3 regions of the Terrabacter sp. 01T434 genome follow, and region 2 is predicted to be linked to each of the others. Evidence: predicted binding sites of a transcription regulator. Region 2 holds the regulator's gene; each other region holds the start of a gene.

Region 1 (3,273 bases), on a different contig from region 2:
GCTCATCGCACACCTTCGGGAAGGGCTGGCCTCACTCGTCGAGTGAGCCGTCCGGCGGTCAGCCGGCGGACTGCTCCACAGCAGTGGCCGCGGCGAGGATCGCGGCGGCGGCGACGTCGATGTCGGACTCGGTGGTCGTGGCGTTCGACACCGAGATGCGGATCAGCCGGCGGCCGTGCCAGGTCGTGCCCCCGACCCAGCACGTGCCGTCGCGCTGCACGGCGTCGATCACCCCATCGATGCGTGCCGGGTCCCCGATGCTGACGAGGACCTGGTTGAGGACGACGTCGTTGTGGATCGTCGCGCCACCGGCCTCGAGACAAAGGGCCATCCGACGGGCCAACGCGCAGCAACGGTCCACGAGCTCGGCCACGCCGTCCGAACCGAGCTCACGGAGCGCGGCCCACACCGCGAATCCCCTTGCCCTCCTGGATGACTCGGGCGTGAGATCGCCCAGAACAGGGTCGGAGACGGAGCCGGACCCGGTGAGGTACGCCGCGGCATACGACATCGTTGCGGCATGCAGCGACGCGTCCGCGCAGAACGCGAGGCCGCAGTCGTAGGGGACGTTGAGCCACTTGTGGGCGTCCGTGCCCCAGGAGTCGGCGAGCTCGATGCCGGCGACGAGATGGGCGGTCCGAGGGCTCGCCGCCGCCCACAGTCCGAAGGCGCCGTCGACATGCACCCACGCTCCCCGCTCGTGCGCCAGGGTCGTGGCCGTCCGGAGGTCGTCACAGGCGCCGGTGTTCACGTTGCCCGCCTGGAGACAGACGATGACGGGCCCGGAGAGGGAGTCGAGAGCTGTACGGAGCCGGTCCACGTCGATGGCGCCCTGGGCGGTCGCTGCGACGGGTTGGATGCTGCTCGTGCCGAAGCCGAGGAGTCGGGCGGCGCGGTCGATCGTCGCATGCCGCTCCTCGCTCGCGACGATGGCAACCCGGGGTGCCCCGAAGAGACCATCCCGGGCGACGTCCCAACCGGCGTCAGCGAGCACGCGCTGACGTCCGACCGCGAGGCCGACCGTGTTGGCGGCCTGGGCGCCGGTGACGAAGCCGACGGACGCCGACCCGGGCAGCCCCAGCAGCTGCTTCGTCCACGTTGCTGCGGCTCGCTCCGCGGCTGCTGCCGCTGGTGACAGGACCTCGTTGTACGCACACTGGTCCCAGCCGGCAGTGAGCATGTCGGCCGCAGTCGCAGCGGGCGATGCGCCTCCGATGACGAACCCGAAGAACCGCGGCCCGACGGTTCCGACGAGGCCGGGACCTGCCGCACTGATGAGGACGTCGACGACGCGATCGGGGTGGGTCGGCCCAGTCGGTAGCGGACCGCCGAAGGCCGCATCGAGCGATCTCTGATCGGGCGAAGGGTGCACCGGCCGGTCTGCCACCGCGGCTCGGTGGCGGGCGGCCTCGGCGGCAGCGCGAGTGAAGAGCTGGTGCAGGTCAACGTCCATCTCCCGCACGCTCCTCCGCAGCTCTGGGCAGACGCAAGAGGCGGGCGCGCCTTGAGGCTGGGAGGGTCGTCCCGCTCGCCGCCCCGACCGGGCCGCGAATCTACTTGGGAACGCTTGACCATTTAGTCGAACATGTGTTCTACAATGGATCATGGACGGGACAGGGGAAGCGGCGGGCATGGCGTCGCTCGGCGCCGCCCACACGGGCGAGGCAGTCGTTGATCTCGACCGTCTCGCCGGCCTGTTCCGGATCCGCGCAGAGAGTCGCACCCCGGTTCGGCAGCGCGACCTCCCGCTGCTCGAGCGCACCCTGCGCAAGCAGGTGGCCGAGTCCCTGCTCACCCACGTGATGCCGGCGCTCGTGAGCGAGCTGCTCGAGGCCGTCGCCGACGACCTGACATCCGTTGCCCCGGACGAGGCTCGATCAGAGCTCGAGGCCGAGGCTGATGCCGAGCTGCGAGTCGTCGAGTCGGTCGAGCGGTGCAAGGCGGTCCTGGACGCCGTCGGCCTGGAGGCCCTGGCTCGCCTGCGCTCGACCATCGAGTCGAGCGAGCTGGCGCGCTTCGCCGATCTCGGTCGGACGAAACCGCCCGGATGGATCGACGCCGACGAGCTGACGGGCATGGAGGTCTGCACGGCGACCGGGCTCGGCACGCATGAGGTGCGCGCGCGCCTGGCCCTCGCCACCGCGGGCACGCCGGGTGCCGCATCGTTGCGGAGTCGTCTTCAGCGAGGTGCGGTGACTCTCTACCGCGCCTGCACGATGCAGTCCGAGATCGCCGCGTTGCCCGTCGAGTGCGGCCCTGACATCGTCGACGCCGTCCTTCGGCCCAAGGACGGTGCGCCGCCCTCCCCCACTCTCTTCCGTCAGCGACTGACCCGCGCATGCCTGGCTGCCGACCGCGAGGCTGCCGACCGCCGACGCAGGGCGCGGCGCCGGCGTGGTGCTCACGCGCAGATCGACCGCGACGGCTTCGGGGTGCTCAACCTCGTCAACGACGCGGACAAGGTCATCGCCGCGATGGAGCGCGTCGACGCCATTGCCCGCGCCGCCCGACAGGCAGGTGATCCCCGCGACCTCGACTCGCTCCGCGCCGACGTCATCACCGACATCCTCATGTTCGGCTGGCCCGAGAGCGCCGCCGTCCCCGGTGCGGCTCCGGGTTCGCCGGCCGGGCCCGACCACGCGTCCCAACGCGTCAGTGAGTGGTTCACCCGTCTGGGGCGGCGGCCGGCGGCCGCCATCACGCTCGTCATCCCGTGGACGACGGCCGTCGGCCTCACCGGTGCGCCTTGCGAGGTCGTCGGCCACGGATGGGTCACAGCCGACCATGCCCGTCAGATCATGCTCAACGACGACTCGACGTGGCGCCGCCTCCGCGTCGACGCCGAGACTGGAGCCGCCCTGCACCTCGAGACGCGCGCCTACCGGCCGACTGCGGCGATGCGGGCGCACGTCGAGGCTGTCGACGGCACCTGCCGCGCGCCAGGCTGCACGGTCCCAGCCGCTCGGTGCGACCTCGACCACGACATCCCATGGCCACACGGCCCGACAGAGGTCGCGAACCTCACCAGCAAGCACCGGGCGCACCACAACCTGCACACCAACGGGCACTGGTTCGTGGGGCGCGACGGCGATCGAGTTCGATGGCGCACCAAGGCCGCCCGCATCTACGACACCTGCCCGAAGGATTGGCTCGAGGCGGTCCGCGACGAAGCAAGGGCGCCCTCCACCCGGAAGGGCAGTACCTCATTGTCGAGGTCTCTGGGGAACGATCACCCGCCTTTCTGACCATCCCCTTCGGCGTCAGGAAACCGCC
Region 2 (3,273 bases):
GCGTACCGGTCTGCGGCGGCCGATGATGCGGCACCCGACCATCGTGGGGCGGCTGCTCGACGCCAGAGCACCAGCTCGGCCAGCACCACCACCCGTCGCCGACGGTCCTCGAGGCCCCTGCTGACGGCAACGAGGGACTGCGGACGGCTCGCGCGGATGTCGCGCACCGACAGCGTCAGCGACCCACCGGCAACGGTCACCGGAGGCCGCCGAACGATCCTTCGACGCTCTGCCGCGCTGCACGCTCGACCGCGTCGTAGGTGTCGGCTGCCGCTGCCAGGGATCGCCCCAGCTCCTTCAGCTCCCAGCGCGTCCCGGCCAACCGAGCCGTCCACGCCGCGGCGACGTCACGCAACGCTGAGCCGGTCCGGCTGCCCGGAAGGGCCGCGGCCACCGGCGTCAGCTCGTCCGCGATCCCGAGTCGTTGAACCCGCACCAGGACCTCGTCGATCGTGCTGACGTCGTCGCGCAGTGCGGCCGTGTCCACCTCGTAGCGCATGCCCTGCTCCTCTCCCCAGGACGGCAACGCTAGGCCGCACGCGGCGCGGCGCTCGTGCGTCATCCACAGGCCCCGGGACGACAGCAGAACGCCGCACCCCTGGTCTGGGGTGCGGCGTCCGTGGCGGGAACGACGGGGTCGAAGCGCCGCTACCGCCAGCCGCTGAAGGTGGAGCCAACGCGGCGGATCAGGTGGGATGGTCGAAGCGCAAGCACGGACGCGGCATACGCGATCGACCAGAGCCCGGATGGGCTGGCCGAGGTCAACGTCCCGGGATGACGAGCTGCTGACCGGCATGGAGCGCCGTGGAGCTGAGTCCGTTGGCGACTTGGAGCTCGACCACCGCGTCCGCCGTCGACACCCCGGGCAGCTCACGGGCGGCGACACCCGACAGCGTCTGGCCCGACTGGACCGTGACGGTGCGCGGCTCGCCGGTGGCCGACGCGAGCTGGCCGGCCAGACCCACCCCGAGAACGGCGACGACCGTCGCGACGAACAGGGTCACGACGAGCCGACCGAACCGCGTCAGGCGCACGGGTGGCCGCGTGAGGCGCGCCGCGCGGGCGGCCCGGGTGGCGTCCCGGCCGGTGGGCACCAGGACGAGACGGGGCCGACCGGTCGGCAGCGACCGCGCAGGCTCCTCGGTGTGCGGCGAACGAACGGCCTCGAGGACGATGGCGCTCATGGTGACCTCCCCTTGCTTCGGATCTGGCGAACACATGTTCGATAGAACGTCTGTACGAGTTCTAGCACGTATGTTCGATGAAGTCGAGACACGCCTCGAACAGGTGTTTGGCAACTGTGTTCGAACCTCGTAGTCTCTGCTCACACCAGAAACCTCACCAGCCACCACTGACACTGGCCCCGCGCCGAGCGTCACACCGCGGTCTGACGAGCTGACGAAAGGGACACCATGGGCGTCACCGAGCTTCCCGATCGCGAGACCGGCGACGGCCTCACCGTCCGCCAGCGACGGGTGCTCGAGGTCATCCGCAACTCCGTCGACCGCCGCGGCTACCCCCCGAGCATGCGCGAGATCGGCGACGCGGTCGGCCTGGCCAGCCCCTCCAGCGTCTCCCACCAGCTCAACGCCCTCGTCGCCAAGGGCTACCTGCGGCGTGACCCCAACCGGCCGCGCGCGCTCGAGGTCGTCTCCCCCGACGCCAAGGCCGAGGAGCTGGGCTACCGCGGGGGCGACGCGACGCCGCAGCGTGCGCGGGGCGACCAGTACGACACCGACACCGACTCGGGCGACGCCCGCCCGGAGGCCTCCTACGTCCCCGTGCTCGGGCAGATCGCAGCCGGCGTGCCGATCACGGCCGAGGAGGTCGTGGAGGACGTCTTCCCGCTCCCCAAGCAGCTCGTCGGCGAGGGCGACCTCTTCCTGCTCAAGGTCAACGGTGACTCGATGGTCGACGCCGCCATCTGCCACGGGGACTGGGTCGTCGTGCGCCAGCAGCAGCACGCCGACAACGGTGACGTCGTGGCGGCCATGCTCGACAACGAGGCGACGGTCAAGACGTTCAAGCGCAAGGACGGCCACGTGTGGCTGATGCCGCACAACCCCGACTTCTCCCCCATCGACGGCGACCACGCCACGATCCTCGGCAAGGTCACGGCCGTCCTGCGTCGCATCTGAGCCCGCGGTCCGATGACACCGTCACGCACTCGGGACGTTGTCCTCACCTACCGGTACCTGCGCGGGGCGATGATCGCCCTGCTGCTCATGCTGCTGCTCTCGGTCGGCTACCAGTGGTGGTGGGAGACGGACCACTCGTGCTGGCTCGGGTCGATCAGCGCCTACTACTACACGCCCGCGCGCTCGGTCTTCGTCGGCTCGTTGTGCGCCCTCGGCGTCAGCCTCATCGCCTACAAGGGTCACTCCCCCGAGGAGGACGTGCTCCTGAACTTCTCGGGCCTCATGGCCTTCGTCGTGGCCATGGTGCCGACCGTGCCCGACGCACGGTGCGGACCGAACGCCTACACCCAGACCCCGGTGGAGATCGCTGCCGCCGTGCGCAACAACATCTGGTCGCTCGTCGTCGTGGCGGTCAGCGCCGCGGTCGTCGCCGCCTGGCTGAAGCGCGGCGCCACGACCCGCGATCCCAGTGAGCTCCCCACCGCGCGCTCGGTCGTCATCACCGTCGTCTGCGGTGCGGTCCTGCTCGGCGAGCTCACGCTCTTCCTTCTGCTGCGCGACCGGTTCATCGCGTTGAGCCACGGCATCGCCGCAGGCACCATGGTGGCGGGAGTCATCGCTGTCATGGTGCTCAGCGCGCTGCGCGCGGAGGAGCGCCACCAGTCCGTCGCCTCCCACCAGGGTGCCACCTACAAGCGGATCTACATCGCGATCGCGGTCGCCCTGGCCGTCGCCCTCGCGGTGACGGTGCTGACGGCCCTGACCTGGAGTGGACTCGACCACCTCGTCCTCATCTCCGAGGCCATCATCATCGTGCTCTTCTGCACCTACTGGGGTGTGCAGACCAAGGAGCTGTGGGACCTGCGCGACGGCACAGAAGCGCGACCGGTGAGGTCCGTGGCCGAGTAGCCTTCTGGTCGTGGGCGATTCGCCGCCATCCGATGCCGACGATGCTCAGGCGTTCGGAAGCTCAGAAGGTCAGGGAGCAGCGGAGGTCCTCCAGGGTCGGGCCGAGCGGGGCGTGCAGCCGCAGCGTCGCCTGCGCGTCGCCCCGCGTGGCCGAGCGCGTGACGATCGCGACCGGCACGCCGCGCTGGTGCGCGCGACGCACGAAGCGGTACCCGCTCATCACGGA
Region 3 (3,273 bases), on a different contig from region 2:
AGGTCGTCGGCGTAGCCGGGCGTGGTGGCCACGAAGACCTTGTCGCCGTCGACCTTGTGCGTCAGCATGTCGCTGGGCGCGCCGGAGGCGTCCATGAGACGGCCGACGAGCTCGTCGGCGCGCTTGGCATCACTGGAGACGACCTTGGCGCCGATGGTCGGGACCTCCGACGTGAAGTCCTGGTCGGGCATCGCAATGGTGAAGGACCGGCCGAGGAGGACCTTGAGGTCGTCCGGGAGCTTGACGTCGAGCTGCTGCTCGACCTGGCCGATGGGGTCGGACGCGCCGTCGGCTGCAGCGAGGCTCTCGATCTGCTTCTTGACGGCGGGCCACGCGCCGTCGAGCATCTGGTCGGCGCCCGAGATGTTGAGGGCTCCCAGCGTGTTGGCCGGGAGGGACGCGATCTCGGCACCGCCGCCCTTGACCGACTTGGTCCCGTCGGCGCCGCGCACGATGCCGGCCATCTCGACGTAGTCGGCGTCGAAGCGCAGCGCAGCAGCGAACCTGCCCTTGGCGCCGGCCGTGGTGACGGCGCTCAGGCCCGCCGTCCCACCCAGCTTCTGGATCTCGCCGAGGCCTCGGCCCATGTCGAACCAGGCCGACATGATGCCCTGCTCGCCCAGCGCACCCATGTCCTGAGTGAAGGTGGCGTTCTGGGCCAGCGAGCCCTTGTCGACCGCGGCCAGGGTGGCGTCTCCGACACCTGACGGCGTGACGATGGCGTAGCCGTCCTTCATGCGCAGGTCGGTGTCACCGCTCTTGTCGCACGCGAACAGCTTGGTCAGCGTGTCCTTGGCCGCGGCTTCGTCCTTGACCTGGATCGCGACGGCGACGTTCGGGGACTTCTCGGAGCCGCCGGGTCGGATGGCTGCACCGACGCGGTCCCCGAGCCAGGGCGCGATGTCCTTGTCGTAGTCGAACTTCGCGACGCAGTCGTTGGTGGAGTTCTTGGAGGCCATCTCCCAGAGCTTCTTGCGAGGGTCGTCGCTCCCCAGGGTGTCCTTGACCTGGGGGAGCTTGCCCAGGAAGCGCACCGCGGCGATCTTCTGGCCGGCGGAGGGGTCGATGTCGAGTCGGAGGTAGGCGTACGCGTCGCCGGGCAGCACGTCGGCGGGCTGGGAGCCGCCACCGCTCAGGCTCTGGAAGGCGAACGCGCCGGCGCCGCCGAGGACGAGCGCCGTCGCGACGCCGCCGATGAGCAGACCGGTCCGCTTGCGGCCACCGGCGGCCTTCGGCTGCGGGTCGTCGGCAAGGGCGACCCCGCCGGGGACGGTCCCGGCCGCCGTACCTGCCGATGTGCCGGCTGCTCCGGCCGTCGGGTAGGTGTAGGGCTGGTCGGGTTGGTTCGTCCCATGGGTGGGCTCGGTCACGGTCTGCTCCCCTGAAGTGTCGGTGGGCCCGCGGCGTCGCGCGGGACGGCAGGACAATACCGTCCGAGCCGGACATTCGTCGCCGGTTGTGGTAACGGTCCGACGACGGTTTCGGCGCGGAACGGCTCCCGCCGCGCGAGTGGCAGACTGCTGTGGTGCGGATCAGCCATTTCTGGACCTTGATGGACGACGAGTTCGGCGCGGCGTATGCCGGGTCGCTCGCCCGCGACCACGTGCTGGGCGCGCTCGGCAATCGCACCGTCGTGCAGGCCCTCGCCGACGGCGAGGCCCCGCGGGCCGTCTGGGAGGCGCTGTGCACCGACATGGACGTGCCGCCCGAGCGTCGACTCGGCCGGGACACCCGAGTCGCTCGTGGGGCGCAGGGCGGTCAGGCCGGGCAGACGCGCCGCTGACGGGTCGCCGAGGAGCGCTTCCCGGCGTGTCGTGATGACTTCGAACACCTGTTCGGTAATGTTCTCCACAGGTCCTGCGCCACCACCCGCATCGTCCACAGGCCGTCTCGTGGTCCACCTGATGTCGGCGCCGGCACCTAGCGTCTGACCCGACAGCGAATCTCTCAGGACGAGCAGTCGCCCGGGTCGAAGGTAGACGACCGCAGCGCAGACGGCAGATAGGTGACCGACATGGCATCGGTGCAGGCAAAGGACAAGGACAAGGCCCTCTCCTCGGTGATGGGCCAGATCGAGAAGAGCTACGGCAAGGGCGCAGTCATGCGTCTCGGCGACGACATCCGTCCGCCGATCGAGGTCATCCCGACCGGGTCGATCGCGCTCGACGTCGCGCTCGGCATCGGCGGACTGCCCCGTGGCCGTGTCGTCGAGATCTACGGTCCGGAATCCTCGGGCAAGACCACGGTCGCCCTCCACGCGGTCGCCAACGCGCAGAAGGCGGGTGGGATCGCGGCGTTCATCGACGCGGAGCACGCGCTCGACCCCGACTACGCGAAGAAGCTCGGCGTGGACACGGACGCGCTGCTCGTGTCGCAGCCAGACACGGGCGAGCAGGCACTCGAGATCGCCGACATGCTGATCCGTTCCGGCGCCATCGACATCATCGTCATCGACTCGGTCGCGGCCCTGGTGCCCCGTGCCGAGATCGAGGGCGAGATGGGTGACAGCCACGTCGGTCTGCAGGCGCGACTCATGAGCCAGGCGCTGCGCAAGCTGACGGGGGCCCTCAACAACACGGGCACCACCGCGATCTTCATCAACCAGCTCCGCGAGAAGATCGGCGTCATGTTCGGCTCGCCGGAGACGACGACCGGTGGCAAGGCGCTGAAGTTCTACGCCTCGGTCCGCTTGGACGTGCGTCGCATCGAGACCCTCAAGGACGGCACCGAGCCGGTCGGCAACCGCACCCGCGTCAAGGTTGTCAAGAACAAGGTCTCGCCGCCGTTCAAGCAGGCCGAGTTCGACATCCTCTACGGCCACGGCATCTCCCGTGAGGGCGGCCTCATCGACATGGGTGTCGAGCACGGCTTCGTCCGCAAGGCCGGCGCCTGGTACACCTACGAGGGCGACCAGCTCGGTCAGGGCAAGGAGAATGCCCGCAACTTCCTCAAGGACAACCCCGACCTGGCCGACGAGATCGAGAAGAAGGTCAAGGAGAAGCTCGGTGTCGGGCCGCGCGTCGACCAGCCCGCCGAGGTCTCGGACGTGCCTGTCGACTTCTGATCGTGGGTCCCTCCGAACCGGAGACCGCGCAGGACCGTCTGGCCCGCGCCGCGGCCGCCCTGGCTGAGGCCGAGGGTGTTGCCGGGGTGCGGGCCGACAGCCCGCCCCGGGCTGTCCCGGTGCGCGAGAGCGGCGCGGGACGTTCCGACGGTCCAGCTCGGCCAGGTCGGCCAGGTCGGCCAGGTCGGCCAGGTGGTCGGCGTGGGCAG

What was found. Region 2 encodes LexA, which represses DNA repair genes until DNA is damaged. Its sites were predicted from a motif close to TCGAACANNTGTTCGA; they were not measured.
Region 1: AC1DIW_RS20050 (HNH endonuclease signature motif containing protein) is a predicted target of LexA. The motif match lies at 1,580-1,595, and genes of this name have one in related genera.
Region 3: recA (recombinase RecA) is a predicted target of LexA. The motif match lies at 1,824-1,839, and genes of this name have one in related genera.

Annotation. Positions count from the first base shown of each region.
Region 1 covers NZ_JBFTPP010000011.1:133,970-137,242, forward strand. Annotated here, with positions in the region: gene AC1DIW_RS20040 (wax ester/triacylglycerol synthase domain-containing protein) at 1-46, shown strand, start outside; gene AC1DIW_RS20045 (pyridoxal phosphate-dependent decarboxylase family protein) at 59-1,453, opposite strand; gene AC1DIW_RS20050 (HNH endonuclease signature motif containing protein) at 1,605-3,245, shown strand; gene AC1DIW_RS20055 (hypothetical protein) at 3,261-3,273, opposite strand, start outside.
Region 2 covers NZ_JBFTPP010000006.1:10,985-14,257, forward strand. Annotated here, with positions in the region: gene AC1DIW_RS13885 (alpha/beta hydrolase) at 1-200, opposite strand, end outside; gene AC1DIW_RS13890 (hypothetical protein) at 197-499, opposite strand; gene AC1DIW_RS13895 (LysM peptidoglycan-binding domain-containing protein) at 762-1,184, opposite strand; gene lexA (transcriptional repressor LexA) at 1,413-2,138, shown strand; gene AC1DIW_RS13905 (hypothetical protein) at 2,151-3,047, shown strand; gene AC1DIW_RS13910 (Sir2 family NAD-dependent protein deacetylase) at 3,109-3,273, opposite strand, start outside.
Region 3 covers NZ_JBFTPP010000001.1:974,894-978,166, forward strand. Annotated here, with positions in the region: gene AC1DIW_RS04615 (DUF3352 domain-containing protein) at 1-1,370, opposite strand, end outside; gene AC1DIW_RS04620 (DUF3046 domain-containing protein) at 1,526-1,783, shown strand; gene recA (recombinase RecA) at 2,015-3,064, shown strand.